Regions from separate parts of the Allobosea sp. BE125 genome, predicted to be linked through region 1. Evidence: predicted binding sites of a transcription regulator. Region 1 holds the regulator's gene; each other region holds the start of a gene.
What was found. The regulator LexA, encoded in region 1, represses DNA repair genes until DNA is damaged. The targets are predictions, from matches to a motif close to TGTTCNNNNTGTGTTCNG.
Positions count from the first base shown of each region.

Region 2: the regulator LexA is predicted to act here: its motif matches at 1,583-1,600, upstream of recA (recombinase RecA).
Region 3: the regulator LexA is predicted to act here: its motif matches at 1,713-1,730, upstream of ssb (single-stranded DNA-binding protein).

Region 1 covers NZ_JAVDTY010000002.1:121,616-124,850, forward strand. The annotation lists gene J2Y55_RS05870 (molybdopterin molybdotransferase MoeA) at 1-851, shown strand, start outside; gene lexA (transcriptional repressor LexA) at 986-1,705, shown strand; gene J2Y55_RS05880 (ComEC/Rec2 family competence protein) at 1,699-3,235, opposite strand, start outside.
Region 2 covers NZ_JAVDTY010000008.1:237,110-240,344, reverse strand. The annotation lists gene alaS (alanine--tRNA ligase) at 1-212, opposite strand, end outside; gene recA (recombinase RecA) at 412-1,458, opposite strand; gene J2Y55_RS19165 (acyltransferase family protein) at 1,968-3,235, shown strand, end outside.
Region 3 covers NZ_JAVDTY010000002.1:535,281-538,515, reverse strand. The annotation lists gene J2Y55_RS07825 (isocitrate lyase/PEP mutase family protein) at 1-16, opposite strand, end outside; gene J2Y55_RS07820 (FAD-binding oxidoreductase) at 86-1,645, shown strand; gene ssb (single-stranded DNA-binding protein) at 1,814-2,350, shown strand; gene J2Y55_RS07810 (flagellar motor protein MotB) at 2,735-3,235, opposite strand, start outside.

The DNA.
Region 1 (3,235 bases):
TCCGCGTCCGCGAAGGGGCTGAGCCGGGGCGTTTCGTCCGCCCCGCCGGGCTCGATTTCCGCAAAGGCGACCTCCTCCTCCCGGCGGGACGCCGGCTCGACAGTGCTGCACTCGGCCTCGCGGCAGCAGCCGGACACCCTGCCCTGCCGGTTCGACGCAAGCCTCTGGTCGCGATCCTGGCGACCGGAGACGAGCTCGTCCTGCCGGGCGAAACGGTCGGGCCCGACCAGATCGTCGCCTCGAACAGCTATTCCTTGGCGGCGATCGTCGAGGAGCTCGGCGGAACGGCCTTCGATCTCGGCATCGCGCGCGACAATCATCCTGATCTCGCCGCCAAGATCGAGCGGGCGCGAGCAGCCGGCGCTGACGTGCTGATCACGCTCGGCGGCGCTTCGGTCGGGGCGCATGACCTTGTGCAGGAGGCCTTGAAGCGCCAGGGCATGGAGCTCGGCTTCTGGAAGATCGCGATGCGGCCGGGCAAGCCGATGATGATGGGACGGCTCGGGGCCATGGTCGCCGTAGGCTTGCCCGGTAACCCGGTCTCGTCGATCGTCTGCGGGCATCTGTTCGTGGCACCGCTGATCGAGGCGCTGCTCGGCATGCCCGATCCCGCGCGCGACCGCAGCGAGCCGGCGATCCTCGGAATCGATATGCCGGCTAATGATGAACGCGAGGATTATCTGCGCGCCGATCTTCAGCACATCGAGGCCGGTTGGCTCGCCAGCCCCTTCGCCAAGCAGGATTCCTCGATGCTGGGCAATCTGGCACGTGCTCGGGCGCTGGTCATTCGCCCGGCCCATGCAAAGCCGGCAAAAGAAGGCGCGCCCTGCCGGATCATCCGCCTCCGCTAGAGAAAGCGTTATCCGATCGGGTTGCGATGCAATCTGATCGGGTCCGGCTCTGGACTTGCTTGCGGAACACAACACGAACGTGTATGATGTTCGTGATTTGTTTCGAATTCGCGCCGCGGGCGCTGGCGGGGACCATGCTGACACGCAAACAATTCGAATTGCTCCGCTTCATCCAGGAACGCCTGCGTGAAAGCGGCGTGCCGCCCTCCTTCGACGAGATGAAGGACGCGCTCGATCTCCGCTCGAAATCCGGCATTCATCGCCTGATCATGGCGTTGGAGGAACGCGGCTTCATTCGCCGGCTGCCCAATCGCGCCCGCGCGTTGGAGGTGATCAAGCTTCCCGATGGCGTCGGCATGCCACAGGGCGGGCGGGCGCGCTTCAGCCCCTCCATCGTGCAAGGCGGGCTTGGCCAGGGCGGCGGCCTCGGCAAGGCGCGCCCGGCGCCCAGTCCCGAAGAGGATGCGCGGGCCACGATCGCAATTCCGGTGATGGGGCGGATCGCCGCCGGCACGCCGATCTCGGCGATCCAGAGCCGCAGCCATAGTGTCGCGCTGCCGGCGGACATGCTCGGCACCGGTGAACATTTTGCGCTTGAGGTGCGTGGCGATTCGATGGTCGATGCCGGCATTCTCGACGGCGACACCGTCGTCATCCGCCGGCAGGACACGGCCAATACCGGCGACATCATCGTGGCGCTGATCGATGACGAGGAGGCGACGCTGAAGCGCCTGCGCAAACGTGGCTCGTCAATCGCGCTTGAAGCCGCAAACCCGGCTTATGAAACCCGTGTGCTCGGCCCCGATCGGGTCAAGATCCAGGGCCGGTTGGTCAATCTGATGCGGCGCTACTGAAGCCGATCGGGCTCGGCTGCCACATCACCCGTATCGTTCCTCTCCGGCTGCCGCGTCGGGGGCGGCTGCGCGGGCCTTGGGCTTGTCACCGCGCGCTTGCGCATCCAAGGGCGATCGGCATCCTTCCGTTCTGCCTGGACCATACGCCAGCCGCCTGCAGTGCCGATGAGGGAGGTCGCGCCGTCGCGGCTCAGGGCCGTCCGGTCGACCAGCTTCGCTGCGCAGGGAGCCGACCAGGGTATCGGCGTGACGACGAGATCGGCGCGCAGGCAATCCTCGATGACGGCGAGCCGGTCTTTCGCATAGGCGATGCGGCGGCCATTGCGGGCAGTGACGACACAGCCTTGCGTATCGCAAGCCGCATTCTGGCGCAGGCTCGCATCCGTGGGCTGCCGCCCATCGCCATCGGCGGTGAGCCATTGTTGCAGCACGAAGCTGCTTGGCCGGCCGGCCAGAATGAAACGGTCGTCGGCTCCGCGCACGACGAGACCGGAACCGTCGCGTTCGATGACGATATCCGGCCGGTCCGGCTTGGCCGCAACCGTGACACCCATCACCAGCGGCACGATGGCGAGCAGCCGAAGCTTCGTGCTCCACAGCGTCAGCCAGAGCAATGTCATGGCGAGGCAGACCAGCGCGGCCTCGCCGAAGGCGGGAATGATCAGCGTCGAATGGTCGATCGCCGCGACCCAGTGGGCCAGCCGCAGCACCACCTCGGAGGCGGCGCCCATCAGCCACCAGGCCGGCCAGTCGAGGCCGAAGGGGTAGACCAGCACTCCGAACACCGCAGCCGGCATGACGAACAGCGAGACGAAGGGCAAGGCGAGCGCATTGCCGAGCAGCCCGAACGGATTGAAGGTCTGGAAATGATAGGCGCCGAACGGAGCCGTCGCCGCCGTCGCCAGCAGGGTCGTGATGACGGTGCCGCTGGCGGCGATCCAGAGTGGGCGCAGCGGCCAGGGCCATGGCGATGGCGGCGCGGTCTGATTGCGTTCCTCCCAGCGCTCGGCAAAGGCGATGAGCGCCGCGACCGCCCCGAACGACATCTGGAAGCTCGGCCCGAGCAGCGCCTCGGGCTCGCGCAGCAAGACGATGATGGCCGCCAAGGCAAGGTTGCGCATGCTCAGCGCCGGGCGGTCGATCAGGATTGCGCCGAGCATCACCAGCGTCATGATCAATGACCTGACGGTTGCGACGTCGGAGCCGGAGAAGATGCAATAGGCGGTTGCTCCGACCATGGCGGCAACGGCGGCAATCTTCTTGAGCGGCCAATGCAAGGCCAGCGTCTGCGAGAGCGCCAGCAGCGCCCGCACCAGCCAGAGGATCGTACCGGCGGCGAGCACCATGTGCAGGCCCGAAATCGAGACGACGTGGTAGATACCCGCCGCGCGCAGATCGGCATTGGTCGTTTCCGTGATCAGGCCACGCTTGCCGGTCACCAGCGCCGCCGCCATCGCACCGGCCTGCCCGCCACCGACGCTGGCGATGCGGGCGGTCAGGGCGTTGCGGGCGCGGTCGATCAGCACGGCT
Region 2 (3,235 bases), on a different contig from region 1:
CCGGCGCGCACGCATTTCTGCGCCGTAGTGGCGCGAGCATAGGGGCGCTTCTCCTGGCCGGTGAAGACGTTCTTGAACTGCACCATGCCCGAATTGGCGAACATCAGCGTCGGGTCGTTGCGCGGCACGAGCGGGCTCGAGGCGACGACCTCATGGCCGGCCGACTTGAAATAATCGAGGAAGGTGGACCGGATCTCGTTGACGCCGCTCATCGCAATTGGAAACTCTGGTTCAGGACGGGGCCGGGGCGCTTCCCGGCGACATCAGCGTTCTAGTCAGGCGGCTTGCCCCTGTCGAGAGAGCCGAAGCGCGAGATGTTGTCCCAAAGCCTTGGCCACAAACGAAAGCTTGGCCGCAAACGAAAACGGGCGGCCCGATCGGCCGCCCGCTGAGAGATCCGCTTCGCCTGGCTCAGGCCTGCCCCTCGTCGAGATCGTCGTCAGTCGGGGTCGCCTGGTCGAGGATGCGTTCGGCGACGAGGCCGGAATTCTGCCGGATCGTCGCCTCGATCTTGGCCGCCACATCCGGATTGGCCTTGAGGAAAGCCTTGGCGTTCTCGCGGCCCTGGCCGAGGCGTTGGCTGTCGAAGGAGAACCAGGCGCCGGATTTTTCGACCATGCCGGCCTTGACGCCGAGATCGACCAGTTCGCCGACCTTGGAGATGCCTTCGCCGAACATGATGTCGAACTCGACCTGCTTGAAGGGCGGGGCGACCTTGTTCTTCACGACCTTGACGCGGACCTGGTTGCCGGTCGCTTCCTCACGGTCCTTCAGTGTCGAGATGCGGCGGATGTCGAGGCGCACCGAGGCGTAGAATTTCAGCGCATTGCCGCCGGTCGTGGTCTCGGGCGAGCCATACATCACGCCGATCTTCATGCGGATCTGGTTGATGAAGATGACCATGCAGTTCGAGCGCGAGATCGAGGCGGTCAGCTTGCGCAGCGCCTGGCTCATCAGGCGGGCCTGCAGGCCGGGCTGGACATCGCCCATCTCGCCCTCGATTTCGGCGCGCGGGGTCAGCGCGGCGACCGAGTCGACCACCAGCACGTCGATCGCACCCGAGCGCACCAGCGTGTCGGTGATCTCCAGCGCCTGTTCGCCGGTGTCGGGCTGCGAGATCAGGAGGTCGTCGAGATTGACCCCGAGCTTGCGGGCATAGACCGGATCGAGCGCATGCTCGGCGTCGACGAAGGCGCAGACGCCGCCCTTCTTCTGGGCCTCGGCGATAGTGTGGAGCGCCAGCGTCGTCTTGCCGGAGGATTCAGGCCCGTAAATCTCGATGACACGGCCGCGCGGCAGGCCGCCGACGCCGAGCGCGATGTCGAGGCCCAGCGAACCCGTCGAAATCGTCTCAATCTCGATCGCCTGCTGGTTCTTGCCCAGCCGCATGATCGAGCCCTTGCCGAAGGCGCGTTCGATCTGCGAGAGCGCGGCGTCCAGCGCCTTGGCCTTGTCCATCGAGGAGCCTTCCACGAGCTTGAGATTCGCCTGATTCACGGATTGCGCTCCTTATGGCAGGGGCGCGGGGACATCTCAATCCGCGCCGATGGCGAAGATTGATCATGGTTTGTTCTTGTTCGCAAGTTCTTTTTTTGTTCCGGTCATCGCGTGGCGATATACACCGGGCTGAGCCGTTCTAGCAGAGATGGCGGGATAACCGCTTGGTCGGGTTAAGCCGCCGCTCGGCCAAGCATTTCCGCGCTTGCATAGCTTGAATGACCAAGTCGCTGATTCCGTGGTTTCGCAGCACGGGCTGGCACGGATCGTGCCTGCGGTTCTCGCTTCGCCTGTGTCTAAATGCCTAGGACTATGCTTGGCCATATGCCGAGTGGCGGCTCGGACGCGCCGAAATGTCAGGCCTTCGATCTGGTGCCTTCCACGAAATAGTGCTCGGGCGATGTCTGGGCTTGAGGTTGTTTTTGGGTCCAGGCCGTTTGGGATAATCTGTCGTTGCGTGGTGTTGATGAATGGTTTTCGCCCGTGTTCATCAAACCGCGGAGGGTGATTTGCTGCCTCAAAAACTGGCTGAATACTACGGCGTCGGTGCTGTTCCAGGTTTTGAAGGGCGAGCTTCCGATCCGCGGCGCGGCCATTTGCCGGAGCTGATGGGGCTGCGTGGCGTCGCTATACTGATCGTCGTTTGCGGTCATTTACTGCAGAGGGTGGAGCGCTTTTACGGCGAAACGTCCCTGGTCGCTTGGGAGAAGTTTCTGTTCAACGTTCTCGCGACGCCGTTTACTGGGTGTCGGCTGCTGTTTTTCATCAGCGGCTATGCCCTGATGATATCGCTGCAGGACAAAGGGCAATCTTCACATCGATCCTCCGCTGCGATCGAAATAAAGAAAAGGTTTCTCAGGATATGGCCTCCGTATTTTATGGTCCTGGCGGCGACGCTTCTTTTTCTATCAGCGACAGGGTATAAGCCGTCTGGAACATATCAATTTGAATCTAAGCCTGATTCTCTTGTTGTAAGCTTCTTATTTAGTCTTGTATTTTTACACGATTTGATTTTTGATACGTTTCCGAGATTGTTCCCGCCGGGATGGTATCTCGAGGTTCACGTTCAATTCTTCTTGGTTGGCGCTTGGGTCTGGCGCTGGTATCTTAAAATTCGGGCGGGCGCAGCACGGCTGAGCATCGGGGTGATGCTCCTGATCTTGTTCCTGCTCGTCTCGTCGCTTGCCATGGAATACGGATCCCGCGGCATCCGATACTCAGTCATCGCCTTCATGCCCTATTTCTGGGCGGGCGCGCTTCTCGCTGATTTTCGTATCCATCGCGACGGTGATCAGATCGATCGCGCCCTCCGGCGCGTGTGGCTTGTCGGTTGGCTGGGGCTGGCGGCGCTCATCATCCTTGGGGCGCCTTTCGGCGATGCGTTGGTGCAGTTGTCGGGGCAGGTCATCTGCCTCGGACTGATCATTCGTGCCTCGTTCGTCGGCAGGACCAATTTTCAACGTGCGCTGGTCAGTCGATGGCTGGCCAAGGTCGGCGTCGCCTCCTATTCGATCTATTTGGTTCACCTTCAGATCTTGCAGGTCGTGATAGAGCTTGTGGTGATAAATTTTAGGCAATTTCCTGTATTTATGCTGGTCGCCCTGTGCGTTTTTTGGGGCCTTTCAGCGGTAATGGCAGTCTCCTTCCTTTTCTATTGGCTGGTTGAGCGCCCGTGGATGGTGGTTGCGCTGCGGGCATCTCCCAGTTCCGAGACAAGTGATGCCGGCTCTCGCAAGGA
Region 3 (3,235 bases), 410 kb from region 1:
AATGGCGAGGGCTCACGGCAATCTCCGTCCTGTATGCAAGATACAGAGCCTTGCACGAGACGGGCTAGTATGCCAGTCCTCGGTGATGCCGGGACGGGTTGCAGCCGCACCTGCCCGCGCCGTTTCGACCGGAGACGCCGCCGTGACAGCCGCTCTGCCAGCCTCGCGCTCCCTTGATACGGCTCCCGCGGCGGGCGGTCTCGCCCCGGCCCTGGCGGAGGCGCTGCACGCGCTGCTCGGCTCCCGCTTCTCAACCTCTCTGGCCGAGCGCGAGCATCATGGCCGCGGCGAATCCTACCATGCCAGCCGCCCGCCAGACGCCGTCTGCAGGGCAGAGTCGACCGAGGAGGTCGCGGCGGTCGTGCGGCTCTGCGCGCAGCACGAGACCCCTGTGATCGCCTTCGGTGCGGGCACCTCGCTGGAGGGCCATATCGCGGCCTTGCAGGGCGGGGTGAGCCTCGATCTCTCCGGCATGACGCGCATCCTGGCGATCCGGCCGGAGGATTTCGACGCGACGGTCGAGGCCGGCGTCACCCGCCAGCAGCTCGATGCGGCACTGCGCGACGTCGGGCTGTTCTTCCCGGTCGATCCGGGCGCCGAATGCACGCTGGGCGGCATGGCGGCGACGCGCGCCTCGGGCACCAATGCGGTGCGCTACGGCACGATGCGCGAGAATGTGGTGACGCTCACCGTGGTGATGGCCGATGGGCGCATCATCAAGACCGGCGGGCGGGCGCGCAAATCCTCGGCCGGCTACGATCTGACCCGGTTGTTCGTCGGTTCGGAGGGAACGCTCGGCATCATCACCGAGGTGACGCTGCGCCTGCACCCGCTGCCCGAGGCCGTCTCGGCGCTGGTCTGCTCCTTCGCCACAGTGGCTGATGCGGTCGAGGCCGTGACGGCGGTGATCCAATGCGCCGTGCCGGTGGCGCGGGTGGAACTGGCCGATGCGCGGGCGATCGCGGCGGTGAACCGGCATTCGAAGCTGGAGCTTGCGGAGACGCCGACCCTGTTCTTCGAGCTGCATGGCAGCCCCGCCGAGGTCGAGCAGCAGGCCAGGACGGTGGAGGGGATCGTCGGCGAACATGGCGCGACGAATCTCGCCTGGGCGACCGATCCCGACGAGCGACGCCGGCTCTGGCGCGCCCGGCACAACATCCATTACGCGCTGCAGGCGATGCGCCCGGATGCGCGGATCTGGAGCACCGATGTCTGCGTGCCGATCTCGCAGCTCGCGCCCTGCCTTGCGGCGACGCAGGATGACATCAAGGCGGCGAGTTTCTATATCGGCACGGTCGGCCATGTCGGTGACGGCAATTTCCATCTCGGCCTGGTGATCGACCCGAATTCGCCGGCCGAGCTGGCTGAGGCGAAACGCTTGAACGAGCGCCTGATCGAGCGCGCCATCGCCTGTGACGGCACCTGCACGGGCGAGCACGGCATCGGCTATGGCAAGGCGCAGTTCATGGAGCGCGAGCATGGCGAGGCGGTCGACGTGATGCGCGCGATCAAGCAGGCGCTCGACCCGCTCGGCATCCTCAACCCTGGCAAAGTCCTGCCTGGCAAAGTCCTGCCTGGTAAGGTCCCGCCCGCCAAGGTTTTGCCCGACGCGATCCTGCCGGAGGCGGCCGTGCCACGAGGCTGATCGCGGCGGCTGCGAGCCCCTAGCAAAATCGAATCACGAATTCCGGGGACAACCCTAGTGAAAGCCCTTGAACAAAACAAGAACATCGTTGATAGTGGCGTCACGGATCGGTAGGGTCCGGCTCCGGTCGATGGCCGGTTTCGATGTGCGCAGGAAATGGAGCCTCTCATGGCTGGTAGCGTCAACAAGGTCATTCTGGTCGGCAATCTCGGGCGCGATCCCGAGGTGCGGCGTCTCGGCAGCGGCGAGCCCGTGGTCAATCTGCGGATCGCGACCTCCGAAACCTGGCGCGACAAGCAGTCGGGCGAGAAGAAGGAGCGCACCGAGTGGCACTCGGTGGTGATCTTCAACGAGAACCTCGCCAAGGTCGCCGAGCAATATCTGAAGAAGGGCTCGAAGATCTATATCGAGGGCCAGCTCCAGACCCGCAAATGGCAGGATCAGTCGGGTGTCGAGAAATACACCACCGAGATCGTGCTGCAGCGCTTCCGTGGCGAACTGACCATCCTCGACAGCCGGGGGCAGGGCGGTTCGGACGAATATGGCGAAGGCGGCGGCGCAATGGAGGATCGCTCGGGCGGCGGCAGCTCCTTTGGCCGGTCGAGCCCGATGGGCGGCGGCACTGCACCGCGCCAGCCCGCCATGGCGGGCGGCGGTGGCGGCCGTTCATCCTCGACCCATCTCGACGACGATATTCCGTTCTAGCAAATACCTATGACGATTATGTAGGGAATAAGGCACTAAGGCGTTGTTTTACAACGCCTTTTTGCTTTTCTGCCAACGTCTGTCGGTTAGAGCATTTCCGAGTCGCGGAAATGCTCTGGATTCTTGTTTTAACGCGTTTCTTCACGCGAACCGGTGTCCACTTCGCTCGAAAACGCTCTAGTGCCGGTTCACGGCGCGCAGCGGGATCATGGCGCGCTTGAAGTTTGCTTCGCCGGTTGGGAGCTTTGCATAGGCGAGGCCGTGACTTCGGGCAGCACATCGACGTCTCCGAGGCCATGATCCACGTCGCAATGGTCAGCCTCGTCGTGTCAGCCAATGAGCTCAATCTCAAACGGACTCTGAGGCGGCCGAGGCGCCTCGCCGTCAGCGAAAGGCGCTCGGAGGCAGCGGCGGCGCCTCATTGAGCAGCGTGATCGCCACCCGTCGGTTCGGCGAGAGGTAAGGATTGTCGGGGAAGACCGGCTCGGTGTCGGCGCGTCCCACCACGGAGGTGAAGCGGTCGTGGGGGAGCCCGGCAACCGACAGGATCTCGCGCACGGCGAGCGCACGCCCGGCGGTAAGGCTCCATGGATCGACGCCCCGCTCCGAGCCCGGGCGCGCCGCGGCCGTGTGGCCGGTGACAGACAGGCGGTTGGGCAGCCGGCGCAGGGTGGGCGCGATCGCCGCCAGCACGCGACGGGTGCGCTCGTGGGGTTGGACCGAGCCCTCGGCGAACATGGAGCGGCCGTCCTGGTCCATGAGGGAAACGTTCACCCCGTCCTTGGTCGGCTCGATCATGATGTTGCGCGAGAGCTCGGCAATTTCGGGCATGTTCTGGAGCGCCTGCCGGAGGCTGGTCATGGCGCTTTGGTTGTCCTGCACGCT